4 regions of the Serratia sp. TSO36 genome follow, and region 1 is predicted to be linked to each of the others. Evidence: predicted binding sites of a transcription regulator. Region 1 holds the regulator's gene; each other region holds the start of a gene.

The links. The regulator PurR, encoded in region 1, represses purine synthesis genes. The targets are predictions, from matches to a motif close to CANGCAAACGTTTGCNTG.
Region 2: a site for PurR is predicted at 1,661-1,678, ahead of guaB (IMP dehydrogenase). Genes of this name have one in related genera too.
Region 3: a site for PurR is predicted at 1,364-1,381, ahead of purL (phosphoribosylformylglycinamidine synthase). Genes of this name have one in related genera too.
Region 4: a site for PurR is predicted at 2,143-2,160, ahead of purM (phosphoribosylformylglycinamidine cyclo-ligase). Genes of this name have one in related genera too.

What each region holds. Positions count from the first base shown of each region.
Region 1 covers NZ_JBJZOU010000012.1:464,296-467,642, reverse strand. The annotation lists gene sodB (superoxide dismutase [Fe]) at 57-635, shown strand; gene cydH (cytochrome bd-I oxidase subunit CydH) at 697-786, opposite strand; gene purR (HTH-type transcriptional repressor PurR) at 1,111-2,136, shown strand; gene punR (DNA-binding transcriptional activator PunR) at 2,133-3,077, opposite strand; gene punC (purine nucleoside transporter PunC) at 3,201-3,347, shown strand, end outside.
Region 2 covers NZ_JBJZOU010000021.1:318,194-321,540, forward strand. The annotation lists gene guaA (glutamine-hydrolyzing GMP synthase) at 1-33, opposite strand, end outside; gene guaB (IMP dehydrogenase) at 136-1,599, opposite strand; gene xseA (exodeoxyribonuclease VII large subunit) at 1,770-3,146, shown strand; gene ACK3CV_RS19035 (glycoside hydrolase family 31 protein) at 3,150-3,347, opposite strand, start outside.
Region 3 covers NZ_JBJZOU010000021.1:376,397-379,743, reverse strand. The annotation lists gene mltF (membrane-bound lytic murein transglycosylase MltF) at 1-1,198, opposite strand, end outside; gene purL (phosphoribosylformylglycinamidine synthase) at 1,473-3,347, shown strand, end outside.
Region 4 covers NZ_JBJZOU010000021.1:221,446-224,792, reverse strand. The annotation lists gene speG (spermidine N1-acetyltransferase) at 1-266, opposite strand, end outside; gene purN (phosphoribosylglycinamide formyltransferase) at 382-1,020, opposite strand; gene purM (phosphoribosylformylglycinamidine cyclo-ligase) at 1,020-2,057, opposite strand; gene upp (uracil phosphoribosyltransferase) at 2,313-2,939, shown strand; gene uraA (uracil permease) at 3,016-3,347, shown strand, end outside.

The sequences.
Region 1 (3,347 bases):
TCGGCTCCCGCTCCGGCGGAAAAAGGAAAAAGAGTGGCGCTGTAAAGGAGGAAGCAATGTCGTTTGAATTACCTGCATTACCGTATGAGAAAAACGCGCTCGAGCCGCACATCTCCGCCGAGACCCTGGAATACCACTACGGCAAACACCACAACACCTACGTGGTTAACCTGAACAACCTGGTGAAAGGCAGCGAGTTCGAGGGCAAATCGCTCGAAGAGATCATCAAGACCTCAAACGGCGGCGTCTTCAACAACGCCGCGCAGGTGTGGAACCACACCTTCTACTGGCACTGCCTGTCCCCACAGGGCGGCGGTGAACCGCAGGGCGAACTGGCGGCGGCGATCGTCAAATCCTTCGGCTCTTTCGCTGCGTTCAAAGAGCAGTTTACCGATGCCGCAGTGAAAAACTTCGGTGCCGGTTGGACCTGGCTGGTGAAAAAACCGGACGGCGCGCTGGCGATCGTCAACACCTCCAACGCGGCCACCCCGCTGACCGGTGAAGACAAACCGCTGCTGACCGTTGACGTGTGGGAACACGCGTATTACATCGATTACCGCAATGCGCGTCCAAAATACCTGGAAAACTTCTGGGCGTTGGTCAACTGGACCTTCGCAGCGGAAAACCTGGCGTAAGCGCAGGTTCTGAGGTGATGAGGCGCAGCCAGGCTGCGCCTTTTTTATAACCGGGGGTAAATCAGTTCAACGCGGCAACGAAGCTGAAAGCGATAATGACCGCCAACGCGCAGACGGTGGTGAACAGCGACATCTTCAATTCGGTATCCATGACAACTCCTTTAAAATGGGCTTTCCTAAGGATAAAAGGCGTACAATTAGTACGTCAAATCATTTTCCCACAGTTCGCCGATAAAATCTTGTTATCATTTCCCGGTTTATAATCTCGATTACCTCTTCCACTTTTGTTCAATATGCGACAAAATTCGCAGTTCACAACTGCGTACCGGCATCCATGCCCCTCCTGATTAAGCGCTGAAGACTTCAACACACTAAAAACTCAGTTTTCGCTTCTCTGGAGAAGGATCTACGTAGGCAAACGATTAACATCACACTTACATGCTGTAAACATGTGAGTTCAGGAGTCATTCCTTACATGGCAACGATTAAAGATGTGGCCAAACGCGCGGGCGTTTCCACCACCACCGTTTCGCACGTCATCAATAAGACTCGTTTCGTCGCCGAAGAGACCAAAGCGGCCGTGTGGGCCGCCATCAAAGAGCTGCACTACTCGCCGAGCGCCGTGGCGCGCAGCCTGAAAGTCAATCACACCAAGTCGATCGGCCTGCTGGCCACCTCGAGCGAAGCGCCCTACTTTGCCGAAGTGATCGAGGCGGTGGAAAACAGCTGCTACAGCAAAGGCTACACCCTGATCCTGTGCAACTCGCACAACAATCTGGACAAGCAGCGCGCCTACCTGGCGATGCTGGCGCAAAAGCGCGTCGACGGCCTGTTGGTCATGTGCTCCGAGTACCCGGATCAGCTGCTGGGCATGCTGGAAGATTACCGCAACATCCCGATGGTGGTGATGGACTGGGGCGCCGCGCGCGGCGACTTCACCGACACCATCATCGATAACGCGTTCGAAGGCGGCTATCTGGCCGGCCGTTACCTGATCGAGCGCGGCCACCGCGATATCGGCGCCATTCCGGGCCAGCTGTCGCGCAACACTGGCGGCGGCCGTCATCAGGGCTTTATGAAGGCGCTGCAGGAAGCGCATATCGACATTCGCGAAGAGTGGATCGTCCAGGGTGACTTCGAACCGGAGTCCGGCTACAAGGCGATGCACCAAATCCTGTCGCAAAAACAGCGGCCGACCGCGGTATTCTGCGGCGGCGATATCATGGCGATGGGCGCCATCTGCGCGGCCGACGAGCTGGGGCTGCGGGTGCCACAGGATATTTCCGTGATCGGCTACGACAACGTGCGCAACGCCCGCTACTTCACCCCGGCGCTGACCACCATTCACCAGCCGAAAGAGCGTCTGGGCGAAATGGCCTTCACCATGCTGCTGGATCGCATTATCAGCAAACGCGAAGAGTCGCAGGTGATCGAAGTGCATCCGAAGCTGATCGAACGCCGCTCGGTCGCCGACGGCCCATTCATCGACTACCGCCGCTAATCCCCCGCGCCGGAAGCCTGCGCGGCTTCCGGTTCCACCTCGCTCAGCCACTCCTGATTCAGCGTCTCCCCATCGCCCAGATACGCCAGCAGCCAGCTCATCGCCGGTGACGGTTTATCCTGCTGCCAGGTCAGGCAGCAAGGGCTGGCGGGAAACGGCTGCTGCAGCTGCAACGCCGTCAGCTCACCGCGCTGCACCCGCGGCAGCGCCCGATGCGCCGGCATCATGCCGACGCACAGCCCGGCGCACAAACAGTCGAGCGCCGAAGTCCAATCCGGCACCACCAGCCGCCGCTGGTTATCCAGCGTCCAGGTGACGCGCTTGGGCAGATTGCGCGAGGTGTCCTCCAGGCAAAGCGAAGGGTACGGCCGCAGCTGATCGTCATTCAGCGGCCCCGTCAACTGCGCGAGAGGATGTTGCGGGCTGGCCACACACAGCCAGTTCATATAACCCATGTCGCGGAAGGCGAAGCCGCCGCCGACCGGCACCGCGCGCGTGGCGCCGATCGCCATGTCCGCCCTGCCGTCCACCAAGGCATCCCACACGCCGTTGAACACCTCGGGTTGCAGCATCAATTCGACGTCGGGGAAATGACGGTAGAAATCCAGCACCAGCTGGCGGCTGCGCTGCGGTTTGACGATGATGTCGACCGCAATATTCAGCTGGCCGCGCCACCCGTTGGCCACCTGCTGACAGTGGCGGCGGGTGTCGAGCATTTTTTTGATAACAACTCGCGCATCTTTGATAAACAGCGCGCCGGCGGGCGTCAACTCCACATCGCGATGACGCCGCTCAAACAGCGGCACCGCCAGCCATTGCTCCAGCTGCCGTACGGTATAACTGACCGCCGACGGCACCCGGTGCAGCTCCTGCGCCGCCGCGCTGAAACTGCCGGTGCGCGCCACCGCATCGACCACTTCAAGAGAATATTCAGACCACATCGCCTTGCCTTCAATTTTTTTAACAGCACTTTGCAAATATTACCGTTTCACAAGCAGAGATCCAGCCGGATACACTGGCCGGCGCTAAAAACCTGCGACATTAAAATATTAACGAGAAATACCATGCGAAATTCCTTTGGCTTTATGTTCTACCTCGCCGGCCTGAGCATGCTGGGTTATCTGGCGACCGATATGTACCTGCCCGCCTTCGGCGCCATGCGGGAAGAACTGCAAATTTCCGCCGGCGCGGTGAGCGCCAGCCTGAGCATC
Region 2 (3,347 bases), on a different contig from region 1:
CAGGATGCGATGCTTATGGATATTTTGTGTCATGTGAGGCGAATTCCAGCAACAAGAGAAAAAGAGCGAAAATGTGTGTTTCGGGATGGGGCTTAACGCCCCACCCCGGCCTCTCACTCAGGAGAGGTTAAGGCATTAGCCCATGCGGTAGTTCGGCGACTCTTTGGTGATGGTCACGTCGTGCACGTGGCTTTCCTGAATGCCGGCGCCGCTGATGCGCACGAACTCCGCCTTGGTGCGCAGATCGTCGATGGTGGCGCAGCCGGTCAGGCCCATGCAGGAGCGCAGGCCGCCCATCTGCTGGTGCACGATGGCTTTCAGCATGCCTTTATAGGCCACGCGGCCTTCGATACCTTCCGGCACCAGTTTGTCGGCGGCGTTATCGGTCTGGAAGTAACGGTCGGAAGAGCCTTTGGACATCGCGCCCAGCGAGCCCATGCCGCGGTAAGATTTGAACGAACGGCCCTGATACAGCTCGATTTCGCCCGGGGATTCTTCGGTGCCCGCCAGCATGGAGCCAACCATCACGCAGGATGCGCCCGCGGCGATCGCTTTGGCGATGTCGCCGGAGAAGCGGATGCCGCCGTCGGCGATAACCGGGATGCCGGTGCCTTCCAGCGCTTCCACCGCGTCGGCGATGGCGGTGATCTGCGGCACGCCCACGCCGGTCACGATGCGGGTGGTGCAGATGGAGCCTGGGCCGATACCCACTTTCACCGCGCTCACGCCGGCTTCAGCCAGCGCTTTGGCGCCCGCTGCGGTCGCGACGTTGCCGCCGACGATCTGCAGATCCGGGTATTTGGCGCGGGTTTCGCGGATGCGCTGCAACACGCCTTCGGAGTGGCCGTGCGAGGAGTCGATCAGCAGGACGTCAACGCCTGCCGCCACCAGCGCGTCAACGCGCTCTTCGTTGCCGGCGCCGGCGCCGACCGCCGCGCCCACGCGCAGACGGCCGTGCTCGTCTTTACAGGCGTTCGGCTTACGTTCCGCTTTTTGGAAGTCTTTAACGGTGATCATGCCCAGCAGGTGAAAGCTGTCGTCCACCACCAGCGCTTTTTCTACGCGCTTTTCGTGCATCTTCTGCAGCACCACGTCGCGCGCTTCACCTTCTTTCACGGTGACCAGGCGATCTTTCGGCGTCATAACCGCGGTGACCGGCTGGGTCAGATCGGTCACGAAGCGCACGTCGCGGCCGGTGATGATGCCGACCAGCTCGTTGTCTTCGGTGACGACCGGGTAACCGGCGAAGCCGTTGCGCGCGGTCAGCTCTTTCACTTCCTGCAGCGTGGTGGATGGGGTAACGGTCTGCGGGTCGGTAACTACGCCGCTTTCATGCTTCTTCACGCGGCTGACTTCTTCAGCCTGGCGCTCGATGGACATGTTTTTGTGGATGAAGCCCAGGCCGCCTTCCTGCGCCAGCGCGATGGCCAGGCCGGATTCGGTAACGGTATCCATGGCTGCGGACAGCATAGGGATGTTCAGGCGGATGGTTTTGGTCAGTTGAGTGCCGAGCTCTGCGGTGTTAGGCAGAACCGTGGAGTGGGCTGGAACCAGGAGGACGTCGTCAAACGTCAGAGCTTCTTTAGCGATACGTAGCATGGGCAATATCTCACCAGGGTGGGCTGTGAAAAAGATAAAATATTGCCGCGGCATTATACAGAGCGGAATCGGTTGCCTCCAGCACTTTCTTACAAAAAGTCTTGATTACCTTTTTCAGCCATGTAGTATCGACCAATTAAGTGATTGTTTTGAAATTTGATCTGGGTCACATGTCGCTACCTGTTTCGCCTTCCATTTTTACCGTAAGCCGCCTCAATCAGACGGTTCGCCAACTGCTGGAAAGGGAAATGGGGCAGATTTGGCTCTCCGCCGAGATCTCCAACCTCTCCCAGCCCGCCTCCGGCCACTGGTATTTCACGCTGAAAGACGATCGCGCCCAGGTGCGCTGCGCGATGTTCCGCAACAGCAACCGCCGCGTCACCTTCCGGCCGCAAAACGGCCAGCAGGTCCTGGTGCGCGCCAGCATCACGCTGTATGAACCGCGCGGCGACTACCAGCTGATCGCCGAGAGCATGCAGCCCGCCGGCGACGGCCTGCTGCAGCAACAGTTCGAGCAGTTGAAACAGCGCCTGAGCGCCGAAGGACTGTTCGATCAGCAATTCAAGCAGCCGCTGCCCGCCCCGGCCAAACGCGTCGGGGTGATCACCTCCGCCAGCGGCGCGGCGCTGCACGATATTCTGCAGGTATTGCAGCGGCGCGATCCGTCGCTGCCGATCGTCATCTACCCCACCTCGGTGCAGGGCGCGGAAGCGCCGATGCAGATCGTGCGCGCCATCGAGACCGCCAACCGCCGCGACGAATGCGACGTGCTGATCGTCGGCCGCGGCGGCGGTTCGCTGGAGGATTTGTGGAGCTTCAACGACGAACGCGTGGCGCGGGCGATCTTCGCCAGCCGCATTCCGATCGTCAGCGCCGTCGGCCATGAAACCGACGTCACCATCGCCGACTTCGTCGCCGATCTGCGCGCACCGACCCCTTCCGCCGCCGCCGAACTGGTCAGCCGCAATCAGCTTGAGCTGTTGCGCCAGCTGCAGTCGCAGCAGCAGCGGCTGGAGATGGCGATGGATTACTACCTGGCGCAGCGCCAGCAGCAGTTCACCCGCATTCACCACCGTTTACAGCAGCAGCATCCGCATCTGCGCCTGGCGCGCCAGCAAACGCTGCTGTTCAAGCTGCAGCGCCGGATGGAAGACGGCATGCAGCAACAGCTGCGCCTGGCCGCCCGCCGCAGCGAACGCGCCCAGCAGCGGCTGGCGCAAGTGCAGCCGCAGGGCCGCATTCACCGCTATCAACAGCGCGTGCAGCAGCAGGAATACCGCCTGCAGCAGGCGATGGAGCGGCAGCTTAACGCCTACCGCCAGCGCTTCGGCGTGGCCTGCAGCCAGTTGGAAACCGTCAGCCCGCTGGCGACGCTGGCGCGCGGCTACAGCGTGACGCAAACCCCACGCGGCGAGCTGCTGAAAACCACCAAACAGGCGCAGGTCGGCGAACTGCTGAAAACCCGCCTGCAGGATGGCTGGGTAGAAAGCGAGGTGAAAACCATCACCGTCGCCAAGAAGCCGCGCAAGAAACGCGCGGCCGAGTAACCCCTACTCCAGCGTAAAACGCTCGCCCGGTTCGCCGTTCACCCACAGCGCGCGCATTTCGCCTTCCGGTAAACTGAGCGCCAACGTGCGCCAGGCCGGGCGGAAACGCCCTTCCGTCGTGATATCCAGCATGATGCGCTGATGGTCGCAGCGCATTTCCCAGCGCAGCCACAGCGCATCGCCCTGTCGCCAGCCCTCGCT
Region 3 (3,347 bases), on a different contig from region 1:
GCGTCTTGGTCAGCTTGCGCGCGTCCAGCATGTGGCCCCAGCCCATGTTGTAGGCCGCCAGCGAGAACCAGATGCGCTCGTCTTCCGGCACGCTGTCCGGCACCTTGGCCATCAGCCGCTGCAGGTAAAGGGCGCCGCCCTGAATGCTCTCTTCCGGATCGAGGCGGTCGTTGACCCCCAGGCCGTCGGCGGTGGCGCGGGTCAGCATCATCAGGCCGCGCACGCCGGTGGGTGAGGTGGCCTGCGGATTCCAGTGCGATTCCTGATAGGCGATGGCCGCCAGCAGCTTCCAGTCGATCTCGTTGGCGTGCTTCTCGAACAGCGGGCGGAAGTTGGGCAGCACCGAGTCGATGGCCGACAGGAAGGTTTTGGTGTCCACATAGTCGAAGCTGCCGACGTGGCCGAGGTATTTCTCTTCGAGCCGCGCCAGGGTGCCGTCGTCCACCATCTGGCTGTAGAAGTCGAGCATCGCCGCGTACAGGCTGTCGTCGCCGTCGCGTTTCAGATACCAGGTGACCGGCTCTTCGTCGGTGACGTCGAACGCCACTGCCAGCTGCGGATGGATGCGCTGCAGCAGCGCGATGGTCACCGAATCGCCGAGGGTGTAGTCCAGCTTGCCGTCGGCCACCCGCTCCAGCAGCTCTTTGGAGGTGAGATCGCTGGAGGACTCCCAGGCGAGATCGGGGTATTTATCCTGTTTGAGCTGCTTTAGGGTGCTGACGTGCGCGGAACCGGAAGCGACCGCCAGCTTGCCTTTAATGTCGGCGAAACTTTTCGGCCGCGGGGTGCCCAGCCGGTACACCAGCTGTTGGGAAACGGAGTAGTAGGCCGGGCCGGTGCGCGCGCGGCTGAGGCGCTCCTGGTTGTAGATCAGACCCGCCGCCAGCAGGTCGGCGTCGTCGTCGTCCAGATCGTCGAACAGGTCATTGATGTTCTGATGGGGGATCACCACCAGCTTCACCCCGAGGTAGTTGGCGAAGCGCTTCGCCAGTTCGTAGTCGAGCCCACCCGGCCCTTGCTTGGTGTTGAAATAGGTCAGCGGGGAGTTCAGCGTGCTGATACGCAACTCGCCGCGGGAAATGATCTCCTGGAGTTGCCCGCCCTGGCCGCTGCGCCAGGTGATATTGGGCCACAGCGCGAGAGCCAGAAGCAGGGTGACAACGCCGATGAGGATGTAGTTTATTTTAAGACGTTTCAAATAGTTATCCAGTGGTGGCACAGGTACGCCGGTGACGACAACCGCGACTTTTCTCATGGTTAAATCACCAGTGCGGGGGCATTTTGCGCAACAAAACGCCAGTGTGCAACTTTATTGACACGTTATGACAATTCGACGGTGCGGCATGCTTTTATCAATTATCCCCACGCAAACGGTTTCGTCGGCGGCGAGGATTCTCTATAATGACGCGCGTTTTCCCCTGTTGCGCCCAATGAAGCGTCTTATCCGTCGCTTCGAAGACGAGAGAACTTTGATTATGGAAATTCTGCGTGGTTCGCCCGCTTTATCGGCTTTTCGCATTACCAAACTGCTGTCCCGCTGCCAGGAAGCTCACCTGCCCGTCAGTGATATCTACGCCGAGTACGTCCACTTTGCCGATGTTAGCGCACCGCTCAGTGCCGAAGAACACGCCAAGCTTCAGCGGCTGCTCAAGTACGGTCCTTCTCTCGCCGAACACGCTCCCGAAGGCCGGTTGCTGCTGGTTACGCCGCGTCCGGGCACCATTTCTCCCTGGTCTTCCAAAGCCACCGACATCGCCCACAACTGCGGTCTGCAGCAGGTCGTGCGCCTGGAGCGCGGCCTGGCGTTCTACGTCAAGGCGCCCGAGCTGACGGAAACCCAGTGGCGGCAGCTCGCCGCGCTGCTGCACGATCGCATGATGGAAACCGTCTTCAGCGAGCTGCAACAGGCCGAACAGCTGTTCGCGCACCATCAGCCGGCGCCGTATCAGTCGGTCGACGTGCTGGGCGCAGGGCGCGCCGCGCTGGAGCAGGCCAACGTCCGGCTCGGCCTGGCGCTGGCGCAGGACGAGATCGACTACCTGCTGAATGCCTTTACCGGTTTGGGGCGCAACCCGACGGATATCGAACTTTATATGTTCGCGCAGGCCAACTCCGAGCACTGCCGCCACAAGATTTTCAACGCCGACTGGATCATCGACGGCGAACAGCAGCCTAAATCGCTGTTCAAAATGATCAAAAACACCTATGAGCAGACGCCGGACTATGTGCTGTCGGCGTATAAAGACAACGCCGCCGTGATGGAAGGCTCGCAGGTCGGCCGCTTCTTCGCCGCGCCGGAGACCGGCTCCTACGATTACCATCAGGAAGACGCGCACATCCTGATGAAGGTGGAAACCCACAACCACCCGACGGCGATCTCGCCGTGGCCGGGCGCCGCGACCGGCTCTGGCGGCGAGATCCGCGACGAGGGGGCTACCGGCCGCGGCGCCAAGCCGAAGGCCGGCCTGGTGGGCTTCTCGGTGTCCAACCTGCGTATTCCCGGCTTTGAACAGCCGTGGGAACAGGATTTCGGCAAGCCGGAACGCATCGTCACCGCGCTGGATATCATGACCGAAGGCCCGCTGGGCGGCGCGGCGTTCAACAACGAATTCGGTCGTCCGGCGCTGCTGGGCTACTTCCGTACCTATGAAGAGCGCGTCAACAGCCACAACGGCGTTGAGCTGCGCGGCTACCACAAACCGATCATGCTGGCGGGCGGCATCGGCAACATCCGTGCCGATCACGTGCAGAAAGGGGAAATCACCGTCGGCGCCAAGCTGGTGGTGCTGGGCGGCCCGGCGATGAATATCGGCCTGGGCGGCGGCGCGGCATCGTCGATGGCGTCCGGCCAGTCCGACGCCGATCTGGACTTCGCTTCGGTGCAGCGCGACAACCCGGAAATGGAGCGCCGCTGTCAGGAAGTGATCGACCGCTGCTGGCAGCTGGGCGATCAGAACCCGATCCTGTTTATCCATGACGTCGGCGCCGGCGGCCTGTCCAACGCCATGCCGGAGCTGGTGAGCGACGGCGGCCGCGGCGGCCGCTTCGAGCTGCGTGATATCCTCAACGACGAGCCGGGCATGAGCCCGCTGGAAGTGTGGTGCAACGAATCGCAGGAACGTTACGTGATGGCGATCGCCCCGGCGCAGATGGCGCAGTTCGACGAGATCTGCCGCCGCGAGCGCGCGCCTTACGCGGTGATCGGCGAAGCGACCGAAGAACAGCACCTGACGCTCAACGACCGCCACTTCGACAACCAGCCGATCGACATGCCGCTGGACGTGCTGCTCGGCAAGACGCCGAAAATGACCCGCGACGTCACCCGCCTGCAGGCGAGCGGCGAGGCG
Region 4 (3,347 bases), on a different contig from region 1:
ATGATCTGGAACTCTGCGCGGCGGTGGATGTGATCGATCTCCACCAGCTCCACCAGGCCGACTTTGGCGCCTTCGTGCTCGATGATAAAGCGGCGCTCGCTCTGATCGTGGATGTGTTTGTCGTAGAGGTCGGAAAGCTCGACAAAGGCTTCGTAGGGTTCTTCAAACCAATAGCGCATAACGCTGGCATTGTTGTCCATCTGGTGGACGAACGACAGATCGTCCCGTTCCAATGGGCGTAACCTGACGCTGGCAGTGCTGGACATGTGGGCTCCTCTGTGCCGTGAAACTGTGCAAAGTATAACTTCACAGAATGGATGAAGGCGAAAAAAAAAACGGCGCCGCGCGGGCGCCGTTTAGGCAAGGTTCAGGCTGCGCGCATCAGTCGGCGGCGTGACCCTGCTCAGGCAGGCGTTCGCCGTCCAGCCAGGCGGCGCCATCGCGCATCGCCAGGCGGCCGTCGACGAACCAGCTCACCACCAGCGGATAGATCGTGTGTTCCTGGGTTTGCACCCGTTCAACCACGTCATCCTCTTCGTCGTCAGCGAAAATCGGCACCTTGGCCTGCAAAATCACCGGGCCGCCGTCGAGCTGTTCGGTCACGAAGTGCACCGAGGTGCCGTGTTCGCTGTCGCCGTTGTCGATGGCCTGACGGTGGGTATGCAGCCCCGGGTATTTCGGCAGCAGGGAAGGGTGAATGTTCAGCATGCGGCCGGCATAACGCTGCACGAACTGCGGGCTGAGGATGCGCATGTAGCCGGCCAGCACCACCAGATCGGGCTGGTGCTGGTCGATGGCGTCCGCCAACGCGGCGTCAAACGCCGAGCGATCGGCGTAGGCCTTGGCATCCAGCGCCTGGGCGGCGATGCCGGCCGCCTCGGCGCGTTGCAGGCCATAAGCCTGCGCCTTGTTGCTGAACACCGCCACGATCTCGGCGGCGATGCGGCCCTGCTGGCAGGCGTCAATCAGCGCCTGGAGATTGCTCCCCTGGCCGGAGACCAACACCACGATCTTTTTCATCAGTTGATGACCACTTGTTGTTCGTCGGAAGAGGCGGTCAGTTTACCGATTTTCCACGCTTTTTCACCTGCCGCGGTCAGCAGCGCGATGGCCGCTTCCACTTCGGCTTCCGGCAGGGCGATGACCATGCCTACGCCGCAGTTGAAGGTGCGGTACATTTCATGACGGCTGACGTTGCCGGCCTGCTGCAGCCAGGTGAACACCGCCGGCCACTGCCAGCTGGCTTCGTCGATCACCGCCTGCATGCCTTCCGGCAGCACGCGTGGAATGTTTTCCCAGAAGCCGCCGCCGGTGAGGTGAGCGATGGCGTGTACGTCCGCCTTCTCGATCAGCTCCAGCACGGACTTCACGTAAATCTTGGTCGGCGCCAGCAGGTGGTCGGCCAGCGGTTTGCCTTCCAGCTGGGTGGCGGTCGGATCGGTGTTGCTCACTTCCAGGATCTTGCGCACCAGCGAGTAGCCGTTGGAGTGCGGGCCGGAAGCACCCAGGGCGATCAGCGCGTCGCCGGACTGCACTTTGCTGCCGTCGATGATCTCGGATTTTTCGACCACGCCGACGCAGAAACCGGCCACGTCGTAATCTTCGCCGTGGTACATGCCCGGCATTTCAGCGGTTTCGCCGCCCACCAGCGCACAGCCGGACTGTTTGCAGCCTTCGGCGATGCCGGTGATCACGCTGGCCGCGGTGTCCACATCCAGCTTGCCGGTCGCGTAGTAGTCGAGGAAGAACAGCGGCTCGGCGCCCTGAACCACCAGATCGTTGACGCACATCGCCACCAGATCGATGCCGATGGTGTCGTGGCGTTTCAGATCCATCGCCAGACGCAGCTTGGTGCCCACGCCGTCGGTACCGGAAACCAGCACCGGCTCGCGGTATTTCTGCGGCAACGCACACAGGGCGCCAAACCCGCCCAGACCGCCCATCACTTCCGGGCGACGGGTCTGTTTAACTACACCTTTGATGCGGTCTACCAATGCGTTGCCAGCATCGATATCGACACCTGCGTCTTTATAGCTGAGAGAGGTTTTGTCGGTCACTGCGCGATTCCCCACGACGGTTTGCGGTTTGAAAACTGTGCTTCCGATGTTGATTCCGGAATAAGGCGCGGCAATTCTAACAGCGCAGGCAAACGTTTGCGAGCGGCTTGTGAACCGGCTCCGCTTTTTCGTCATCTATACTGATATTCAAACTTTTGTTGATCCCGATCGGGCTATTGTGGGTGGCGCGGCGAAAAAAAGGAGGTATAATCCCGCGATTTTTTTGGCCGCAACCACCTTAATAGGAGAAAAATGATGAAGATCGTTGAGGTGAAACACCCGCTGGTAAAACACAAGCTTGGCCTGATGCGCGAAAATGACATCAGCACCAAACGCTTCCGTGAGCTGGCCTCAGAAGTGGGTAGTTTACTGACCTATGAAGCGACCGCCGATCTGGAGACGGAAAAAGTCACCATCGAAGGCTGGTGCGGGCCAGTTGAAGTGGATCAGATCAAAGGGAAAAAGATTACCGTAGTGCCGATCCTGCGCGCAGGCCTGGGCATGATGGAAGGGGTGCTGGAGCACGTGCCGAGCGCGCGCATCAGCGTGGTGGGCGTATACCGCGACGAAGAAACCCTGGAGCCGGTGCCGTACTTCCAGAAGCTGGTTTCCAACATCGAAGAGCGCATGGCGCTGGTCGTCGACCCGATGCTGGCCACCGGCGGTTCGATGATCGCCACTATCGATCTGCTGAAGAAAGCCGGCTGCCACAGCATCAAGGTGCTGGTTCTGGTGGCGGCGCCGGAAGGCATCGCCGCGCTGGAGAAAGCGCACCCGGACGTTGAGCTGTACACCGCCTCCATCGATCAGTGCCTGAACGACAAGGGCTACATCGTGCCTGGCCTGGGCGATGCGGGCGACAAGATATTTGGTACCAAGTAAACATTTGAGCCGACTTAACGAGTCGGCTTTTTTTTGACTAAAACCTATAAAACCAATAAACCGAGGAAAAGCACACATGACCCGTCGCGCCATCGGCGTCAGCGAGCGCCCGCCGCTGCTCCAGACCATTCCGCTCAGCTTCCAGCACCTGTTCGCCATGTTCGGCGCCACCGTGCTGGTGCCTATCCTGTTCAAGATCAACCCGGCGACCGTGCTGCTGTTCAACGGCATTGGCACGCTGCTGTATCTGTTCATCTGTAAAGGCAAGATCCCGGCCTACCTCGGTTCCAGCTTCGCGTTTATCTCGCCGGTACTGCTGCTGTTGCCGCTCGGTTACGAAGTGGCGTTGGGTGGTTTCATCATGTGCGGTGTGCTGTTTTGCCTGGTGGCGCTGATCGTGAAAAAGGC